One region of the Rhizobium sp. 05N49 genome, then DNA from elsewhere that is predicted to be linked to it. Evidence: riboswitches for the same ligand, from Rfam matches in the RefSeq annotation. Region 1 holds a riboswitch; the other holds the start of a gene.
The links. A riboswitch is a leader RNA that binds a small molecule or an ion and turns the genes downstream of it on or off. The one in region 1 is predicted to bind thiamine pyrophosphate.

Region 2: it holds a riboswitch for thiamine pyrophosphate, as region 1 does, so the genes downstream of both, thiM (hydroxyethylthiazole kinase) here and AC1DF8_RS07845 (YkoF family thiamine/hydroxymethylpyrimidine-binding protein) in region 1, are expected to answer to the same signal.

What each region holds. Positions count from the first base shown of each region.
Region 1 covers NZ_JBFTME010000003.1:115,579-120,272, forward strand. Annotated here, with positions in the region: gene AC1DF8_RS07830 (SDR family oxidoreductase) at 1-246, opposite strand, end outside; gene soxR (redox-sensitive transcriptional activator SoxR) at 334-798, opposite strand; gene AC1DF8_RS07840 (NADPH-dependent FMN reductase) at 880-1,455, shown strand; TPP riboswitch at 1,644-1,757, shown strand; gene AC1DF8_RS07845 (YkoF family thiamine/hydroxymethylpyrimidine-binding protein) at 1,748-2,356, shown strand; gene AC1DF8_RS07850 (ABC transporter permease) at 2,370-3,161, shown strand; gene AC1DF8_RS07855 (ABC transporter ATP-binding protein) at 3,158-3,913, shown strand; gene AC1DF8_RS07860 (ABC transporter substrate-binding protein) at 3,921-4,694, shown strand, end outside.
Region 2 covers NZ_JBFTME010000004.1:64,611-69,304, forward strand. Annotated here, with positions in the region: gene thiD (bifunctional hydroxymethylpyrimidine kinase/phosphomethylpyrimidine kinase) at 1-527, opposite strand, end outside; gene thiE (thiamine phosphate synthase) at 524-1,159, opposite strand; gene thiM (hydroxyethylthiazole kinase) at 1,156-1,956, opposite strand; TPP riboswitch at 2,008-2,106, opposite strand; gene AC1DF8_RS09945 (aldehyde dehydrogenase (NADP(+))) at 2,255-3,778, opposite strand; gene AC1DF8_RS09950 (DUF4139 domain-containing protein) at 4,001-4,694, shown strand, end outside.

The DNA.
Region 1 (4,694 bases):
GAGCGCCTCTTGCGCAAACTTCGCAGCCCCGCCCTGCTGCAGGAAATCCGCCGGCAAAAGCAGGGCCCGGCGTTCCGATTCGGCAGTCAGCAGAAAATCCGGCAGTTCGCGCTCCCCGTCGCGCCCGGTATGGACAAGCACGCGCGCACCGCAATCCAGAAACTGTCGGGCAACTTCGAGGCCGATACCGCGGCCGGCACCCGTCACGACGACATTGCGGTTTTCGAATAACTTGGGATGAAACACGAAGTTCTCCTCATTTGCGGGCCGGTCCGCCGCTTGCGCTATCACGCCTAACATATGCGGGCATCAGCCAAAAGAAAGTTCGAAGATCTAGGCACCCGGGTCGAGCAGCCGCGCACCGGCGCCCTGTCTGCCAAGTACATCGAAGGGATTGCGCAGCGGGCAGGCGTCGATAGAGAGGCAACCGCAGCCGATGCAGCTCGTCAGATGATCGCGTAACAGGCTGAGCTGCCTGATGCGGATATCGAGATTGTCCTTCCAGAGCCTTGATAACCTCTGCCAGTCCTCGACTGTCGGCGTACGGCTCTGCGGCAGGGTTTCGAACGCAGTCTGAATTTCAGAGAGCGGAATGCCAACGCGTTGCGCCACCTTGATGATGCCGAGACGCCGCAGCACGTCGCGGCCGTAGCGCCGCTGGTTGCCGCGGGTGCGAATGCTGAAGATCAGCCCTTTCGCTTCGTAGAAATGCAGGGCGGAAACCGCAAGTCCGCTGCGCTCTGCCACCTCGCCCACCGTCAGAAGTTTGCTCAAGGAGAATCCCGGATTCTGCTGCATGACCCATTGACCTCAATATTAGTTTAGGTTTTATAGACTGCGCTCCCGAGGCCGTAAAGCCGAGATAAGAAGGAGCAATGCATGCACAAACCCATGAGGCTTGCCGTCATCTATGGCAGCACGCGCGAGGGACGCATCTGCGACAGGGTGGTGAAGTGGCTCGAAAGAGAGCTGGCCCGCTTTCCGCAATTCGAGATCGACATCATCGACCCGCTGGCATTTTCACTGCCGCGAGAGCATTTACCGCATCATCCGGAGGCAAGGCGGCTTGCGGACAGGCTTCATCAGGCCGATGGTTTCATCCTCGTCACCCCGGAATACAACCACAGCTTCACCGCTTCCCTGAAATTCCTCATCGATCTCTTCGCCGAACCCTGGCACGGAAAGCCGATCGCCTTCGTCTGTTATGGCGGCATATCCGGCGGATTGCGGGCAGTCGAACAACTTCGCCTCGTTTTTGCGGAGCTTCACGCCGTCACGATCTGCGATGCCGTGAGTTTCAATTCCCCCTGGCGCCGTTTCGACAATGAGGGCCGGCTGCAGGATCCGCAGGAAGCTCTGCGCAGGCTTTCCCGAATGATGTCCCAGCTGCAATGGTGGACTGAGGCCCTGGTCGCCGCCCGCAGCGACACGCCCTATGCCGGCGTCGCCGCCTGAGACAAAGACATCCGGCTCCGTCTCTGGCAGGTACGGACCGGCTGGACACCCGGACAGGACCTCCGTCCGGGTGTTTCCCCTCGGGCACCTTACAAAGTGCGCCTGAACTGCACGCGCCTCTTGGCGACCGCATAGCCGGGTAGGAATTTTACGGTTGCGGTACCGCAGGCCGGGTGATAGCTTCCGCCACAATTTCACGGGGGAGCTCCGAATTGCCGGGGCTGAGATGTGAGGCGCATGCCTCCGGACCCTTTAAAGCTGATCTGGGTAATGCCAGCGGAGCGAGGTCCAATTGTTTTCCGGCGCACAAGTGTCTCTATATCCGATGTCCGGCAATTTCGTCGGCATCATCCTTGACGCGATCAAGGCTCTCGAGCCCTATCGCGATCATCTTCGCATCGAAACCGATGATATTTCCACGCTGATGGTCGGCCCGCCCGACGTGCTGTTTGCCGCCATGCGCGACCTCTTCGTCTCGGCTGCCGCAAGTGGCGAGCATTGCGTATTGTCCGCCGCGATCTCGCGCGGCTGCCCCGGCGAACCGGATGATGCAATCTGCGGCGCCGGCCTGTCCTCAAGCCGCTCCGAGCCGCTCGCCGAGCGCGTGGAGGCCGCGATCGCAGCAGTCAGGGATACGACCGAGACTGGTCAACCAACGGCGGCCCAATTTTCTCTCTATGTCATGGGAACTGGCACCCATATGGACGAGATTTACGGCTGCATCGATTTCCTGAAGCGCTCGGGCACATTCGACCGCTCGAAGAATTTCTGCACCAAGCTGCGCGGCGACGCCGGCGCGATCTTCGCGACCATCCATGAAGCTTTCTATCGCTTTGGCGATCCCGAAGGTCACGTGACACTGGATATCACGGTCTCCGCGAACAGCCCGAGCAAAGCCTGAGACGCCTGACGGCATGACCCTATCGAAACCGGATTCGACATTTGCGCCACTGAGGCGGGCCTTGCCCGCCATTCTCGCCATGCTTGCCTTCCTGGCTGTCTGGGAGCTCTATGTCGATCTCTCCGGCATCAAGCCCTCGATCCTGCCCTCACCTTCGCGTATCCTTACACAGGGCTGGCTGAACAGGCAGGCGCTGCTCGACAACACCTGGCCGACGCTCGGCGCGACGCTCGGCGGTTTTGCTTTGTCGCTCGTCTTCGCCTTCGCCTCGTCGGTACTGATGGATTTCGTGCCATTCATGCGCCGTGCGCTGCTGCCGCTCTTCATCGTCAGCCAGACATTGCCGCTGGTCGCGATCGCTCCCCTCGTCGTACTCTGGTTCGGTTTCGGGCTGCTGCCGAAGCTTCTGCTCGTCGCTCTCGTTACCTTCTTTCCGCTGCTGGTCGCCCTGCTTCAGGGCTATGAAGCGACGGACCGGGATATTGCCGAGCTTCTGAGTTCCATGAAGGCAAGTCGCTGGCGCATCTTCTGCCTGGCACGGCTCCCTTCCGCCATGCCTTTCTTCTTTGCCGGCCTGCGTATTTCGATCACCTATGCCGTGGTCGGCGCCATCTTCTCCGAATATGCAGGCGCCGCGCGCGGCCTCGGGATCTATATCCTCAACGCCAAGAACAATTTCCGGCCCGACCTCGTCCTCGCCGCCGTCGTCGTCAGCGCTCTTCTGACCCTTTGCCTCTTCGGCCTCACCCTGGCGGTGCAGCGTTTCGTCATGCCCTGGCAATCCGCTGCGGAGAAACGCCGATGAACGCGATGCTCGAGCTGAAGAATGTGTCGAAATCCCTCGACGGCATGGAAGTGCTGAAGGACATTTCTCTTCATATCGCCAGAGGTGAATTCGTCTCGATCGTCGGCCCATCCGGCTCCGGCAAGTCGACGATCCTGCGGCTGCTGACACAGGCGCTGCAGGCCGACAAGGGAGAGATTGTCTTCGACGGCATCCAGCTCTCGCAGGCCGCGCATGCATTCGCCTTCATGCCCCAGCGCGATGCGCTGATGCCGTGGCGAAGCGTCATCGACAACGCGATCCTCGGCCTCGAAGTGCACGGCATGCCCCGCAGCCAAGCGCGCGCCGTGGCCGCCCCGCTCTTTGAACGCTTCGGACTTGCCGGCTTCGAAAATCACTATCCCGCGGCCCTTTCGGGCGGCATGCGCCAGCGTGCGGCCCTGCTGCGCACGGTGATCCAGCGGCAGGACATGCTGCTGCTCGACGAGCCTTTCGGGGCACTCGATGCGCTAACCCGCACCCAGATGCAGGAATGGCTGCAGGGCATGTGGACCGGTCATCGATGGACGGCCCTGCTGATTACCCATGACGTACGGGAAGCCGTCTTCCTGTCCGATCGTATCTATGTGCTGTCCGCCCGTCCGGCTGCCGTGATCAGGGAGTTCAAGGTGCCGCTCGCAAGACCGCGGACGCTTGCAGATCTCGGCTCCCCGGCCGCTCAGGCGATCGAAACTGAAATTCTTCAAACATTGCTGCATCCGCAAAGAACCTGAGGAGGTCCTGATGCTTCTCACCCGCCGACAGACCCTTTTTGCCGCCATGGCCGCAAGCCTTGCCGGCCGCACCGCCTTCGCGCAATCCTCCCCAAAGGTGCGTATCGCGCTCGACTGGACACCGAACACCAACCATATCGGCATCTATGTCGCCAAGGCGAAGGGCTTCTATGAGGCCGCCGGCATCGATGTCGAGATCCTGCCCTATGCCGATACGAGTGCCGGCACGTTGGTCGCAAATGGTGTTGCCGATTTCGGGATTTGCGGAGAGATCGAGACCTTTACCCAGCGCGCCGCGGGCGCCGATGTGAAACTCGTCTATGCCGTCGTGCAGACGGAAACCGGCAGGTTGATCTTCAAGGGCGGCCGCAACGATATCAAGAGTCCGAAAGATCTTGATGGCAAGACCTATGGCGGCTTTGGCGGCGCATGGGAGGAGGCACTCGTCTCTGCGATGATCCGCAACGACGGCGGCAAGGGCACCTTCCAGAATGTCACGCTCGGCACCTCGGCCTATGAGGCGCTCGACAACGGCGCGGTGGACTTTACACTGGAAATCTACACCTGGGAGGGTATTGCCGCCCAGCTGGAGAACCGGCAGGTCGGACGCTGGCGCTATAGCGACCATGGAATTCCCGACGAACAGACGACCGCAATCGCTTCCAGCGATGCCTATCTTTCGGCCAATCCGAAAAATGCCCGCGCCTTTGTCCAGGCAACACTCAAAGGTTATGCCTATTCGGTCGACAATCAGGACGAGGCCTGTGATCTCCTGATTGCC
Region 2 (4,694 bases), on a different contig from region 1:
CCCTTGACCAACACAGCGGCAGGGCCGAGCGCTCGCAGGCGCTTGGCTTGCGAGGCCATCTGCTCGCGGCTTTCGGCAACCTCTTCGTGCAGCAGCGCTGCGGCTTCCGGCAGGTTGGGGGTGAGCAGCGTCGCAAGCGGCAGCAGGTGCTTCGTCAGCGCATCGACAGCCTGCGGGTCGAGGAGTGCCGCTCCGCCCTTGGCGATCATGACAGGATCGACGACGATGGGAATGCCGCGATGAGGCGCCAGCGCCTCGGCAACGGCTTCGGCAATGCCGGCATTGGCGATCATGCCGATCTTGACCGCATCGACGCGCACATCGGCAAAGACCGCCTTGATCTGCTGGGCGACGAAGTGGGGCGGGACAAGATGCACGCCCGTCACCCCTTGCGTATTCTGCGCCGTCAGCGCCGTCAGCGCCGCCATGCCATAGACGCCGCGAGCAGAGAAAGCCTTGAGATCGGCCTGGATGCCGGCGCCACCGGATGGATCGGAGCCGGCGATAGACAGGACGTTGCGGATCATCGGCGGACCTTTCGGATTTCCTCGGCGATGCGGATCGTCGCGGCTCGCGGATCCTGCGTGCCGCAGATCGCCGAGACGACAGCAAGCCCATCGGCTCCGGCCGCGAAGACGGAAGCGACATGCTCGCTCTTCAAGCCGCCGATTGCAACCGTCGGAACGGGGGCGGTTTTCACCAGTCTCGCCAACCCGTCAAAGCCGATCGGCTGCTTGTGGTCTGCCTTGGTGGGTGTCGCAAAGATTGGGCCGATGCCGGCATAGTCGACGATAGCGGGATCGATGGCCGCTGCCAGCGCTTCGCTCTCGGCTGACAGACCAAGGATCATGTCCGGGCCGATCATCGCCCGGGCGACGGCTGGCCCCATATCATCCTGGCCGATATGCAGCCCGTCGGCGCCGATCGCGATGGCTGCCTCGACGTCGTCGTTGATGACGAGCAAAGCGCCGGTATCCTTCAGGATCTCCTTCAGCGCCAGACCGGTCTCGATCATCCTTGCCGTCCCGCCATGCTTGTCACGAAGCTGCACCATCGCGGCGCCGCCGGCAACGGCAAGCCGCGCCGTCTCGACCATGCCGATATCGGCGCAGAGATCGGGATCGAGGACCAGATAGAGGGAAAGATCGAAGCGTTTCATGCGGCGTTGATCCTGACTTTTGCATCGAGCTTTGCTCCATCGAGCGCGGCGAGCTGATCGAGGAACCGCCAGGAGAAGGAGCCGGGGCCGGCAGCATCCTTGGCTGCCTCTTCGCCGGCAACCGCGAAGGTAGAAAGTGCTGCGACAGCGGCTGCGAAAGGATCGGCGGGAATGGTGGCGGCAAAGGCGCCGGTGAGGCAGGTGAGCGAACAGCCGAGCGCAGTCACCTGCGGCATCAACGGCGAGCCGCCTTCAATGCGCAGCGCCTGCGCACCATCGGTCACGAAATCCACCACGCCGGTGACCGCGACGACCGCGCCGTGCCGTTCGGCAAGCAGCCGGGCGGACGCTTCTGCCTGCTCAACCGGGTCGCGGCTGTCGACGCCTTGGCCGCGGCTCTCGCCACCGGCAAGCGCGATGATTTCAGAAGCATTGCCGCGGATGATCGTCGGGCGAAGCGCCAGCAGATCGGCAACTGCCTTGCGGCGGAAGGATGTCGCATAATGGGCAACCGGATCAAGGACCCAAGGTTTGCCGCTCGCGTTTGCAGCCTTTGCCGCCGCATGCATGCCGTCGATCCACTGGGTGGAGAGCGTGCCGATATTGACGGTCAAAGCGCCGGCGATTGCGGCAAACTCGCCGGCTTCTTCGGCGGCGTGGACCATGGCAGGCGATGCACCCGCCGCAAGGACCACATTGGCGGCGATGTTCATGGCCACGTAATTGGTGATGCACTGCACGAGCGGTGGCTTCGCCCGCATCGCCGTCAACAGTGCTCCGGGTGTCTTGTTCTCCATAGTACCCCTTTCAGGCGGGGCAGGCGCGGGAACGATCATGCGATGAAGCAGATGGCGACCCGAGCGACTCCCTCCGCCGGCATTATCCGGTTCAGGTTCGAAGGGTGCTTCTCAGCCCGCTTTCGCAAACGGGCGCCCCTGTCTCTCAACAGCACTCTTTCTTGCAGAGAATGGCGTCGCTGTCATCGGCAAAATGACGATTTTGAGACTGAGGTTTTGCCAATGCGTACCACGGGCCGCCTGAGCGCCCGTGGTGCAATTTTCAGATGCCGGTTTAAGGTCCGGCTGCTCTACTTGATCAACGCAGCGGCGCTGGAAGCAGGGTCGTCGTAAAGTCCTGATACGAAACCGGACGCAGGAACCTGTAGATGGCGAGCGTCCCGACGGAGGTCGATCTGCCATCGGCCGTTGCCGGGTAGGGGCCGCCGTGCACCATGGCGGGCGATACTTCCACGCCGGTTCCGAAGCCGTTGACGAGCAGGCGTCCGGCAAGCATTTCCAGCTTTGGAACGAGGCGCTTGGCGTCCTGTTCGTCTTCGCTCGTAATGTGCAGGGCAACGGTCAGCTGGCCTTCGAGACCGTCGAGGACGCGCTCGAGTTCGGCGAGATCACGGCAGCGCACGATAAGGCCGGCTGCACCGAAGACCTCGTCCTGCAGCTCGTGATGTGCAAGGAATGCAGCAGCTGTCGTCTCGAAGAGAGCGGCCGTGCCTTCGAATTCGCTGCCGGGCTTGCCATTGGCAACGAGCCGGACTTCGGGGTGCTTTTCCAGTCGGGCAACGCCATCACAGAACGCCTTGGCGATGGAGCCTGTGAGCATCGTCTGGGCGCCGACATCGGGCAGAAGCTCCCGCGCCTTGGCAATGAACGTGTCTAGGCCTTCGCTGTCGACGGCGAGAATGAGGCCGGGATTGGTGCAGAACTGCCCGGCACCGAGGACAAGCGAGCTTACGAAAGCCGTTGCAATCTCCGCCGCGCGGGTTTTCAGCGCGTTGGGGAAGAAGATGACCGGGTTGATGCTGCTCATTTCGGCATAGACCGGGATCGGCTGCTTGCGCTCGGAAGAGATCTTCATCAGCGCAGTGCCTCCGCGGCGCGAGCCCGTGAAGCCGACGGCGCGGATTCTGGCATCGGCCACCAGTTTCTGACCGACTTCGAAGCCGGTATCGAAGAGGAGCGCAAACGTGCCGGCATGCAGACCAGCCTTGGCAACGGCTCGCTGAACGGCGCGGCCGACCAGTTCCGATGTGCCCGGGTGAGCGGAATGCGCCTTGACGACGACCGGGCATCCCGCTGCGAGCGCAGATGCCGTGTCACCGCCGGCGACGGAGAAGGCGAGCGGAAAGTTCGATGCGCCGAAAACCGCGACAGGTCCCAGAGGAACGTTGCGCAGGCGCAGGTCAGGCTTCGGAACCGGCTTGCGGGAGGGATCCGCGCCGTCGAAGCGAAGCTCCTGGAAGCGGCCTTCGCGCACCTCTTTCGCAAATAGCCGAAGCTGTCCCATCGTGCGGCCGCGCTCACCCTCGAGACGTCCGCGCGGAAGTCCGGTTTCCGCCATTGCCCGCACGATCAGCTCGTCGCCGATGGCCTCGATCTCGCTGGCGATGGTTTCAAGAAAGGCAGCCCGTGTTTCGAGATCGGTTTCCCGGTAGGAAGCGAAGGCCTCCCATGCAAGCCTGGTCGCCTCTTCGACGTCTTCGGCGGAGGCGCCACCGAAAGAGACGGGCAGCGCCGTCCCCGTGGCTGCTTCGACACCGTAGAGCTCGCCGCGCGTGCCGCGCTTCTCCGATCCCGCGACGAGCAGGCTTCCATTGATAGTCATGACGGATTTCCTTTCAAACAGATTCGAGCGACGTATATAGGCGTTCGTCTTCTCAATTTCACGACATCTTTCCCGATATCGCATCGAAGATGGAGATCTCCGGCAGAGACGTGGTCGCGTCTCGACAAGGGGTGGGCGCGAGCTTGCGGAAAAGCAATCGTATGCCGAAATGCCGCCCCTTTTTTACGCTCATTCTCGCTCGGGATTAATCGAGGGGGCTCCATGAAATACGCATCCGTTGCCTGTGCGGCACTTACCGCAGTACTGCTCTCCACAACCGCATTTGCCCAAACCGGGACGATCAAGTCGATCCGGCTGTCGTCAGGCGGAGTTGCCGAATATGTGCGCAGTCTTAATGTCGGAGAGGACGGCAATGCTGTCATCGACGTGCCGACAGATCAGATGGATGACTTTCTCAAGACCCTCGTCGTATCGGGGCCTGCGCCCGTAAAGGGCCTTTCGACCACCGGCCCAGACATGGTGGACGAAACATTCAAGGTGCTTCCGATCAAGCCGCAGGATCTGGATTCGGCGGCGGATGTGTTACGGTCTCTCAGAGGAGCGCCTGTCTCTGCGAACGGAGTGAAGGGCCGCATCGTCGGAGTGGAGCCTGCGAGCGAGAAGCAACGCGCACGGCTGACCGTGATGCTGGACAGCGGCGCCTTCGACGTTGCCGAGATCGGTGGCGCCATGGCCTACAAGCTCGACGATCCCAAAGACGCCGAGATGATTTCCCGAGCCGCGGAACTGTTGTCGAGTGACGGCGTGCAAGGAAGCCGGGCCGTCACCATCGCGCTCGAAGGCAAGGCGTCGGCGGCCGTAGATATCTCCTATGTCGTGGCCGCCCCGCTCTGGAAGCCGTCCTACAGGATCATTGTTGACGCCAACGGCAAAGCCCGGTTGCAAGCCTGGGCAG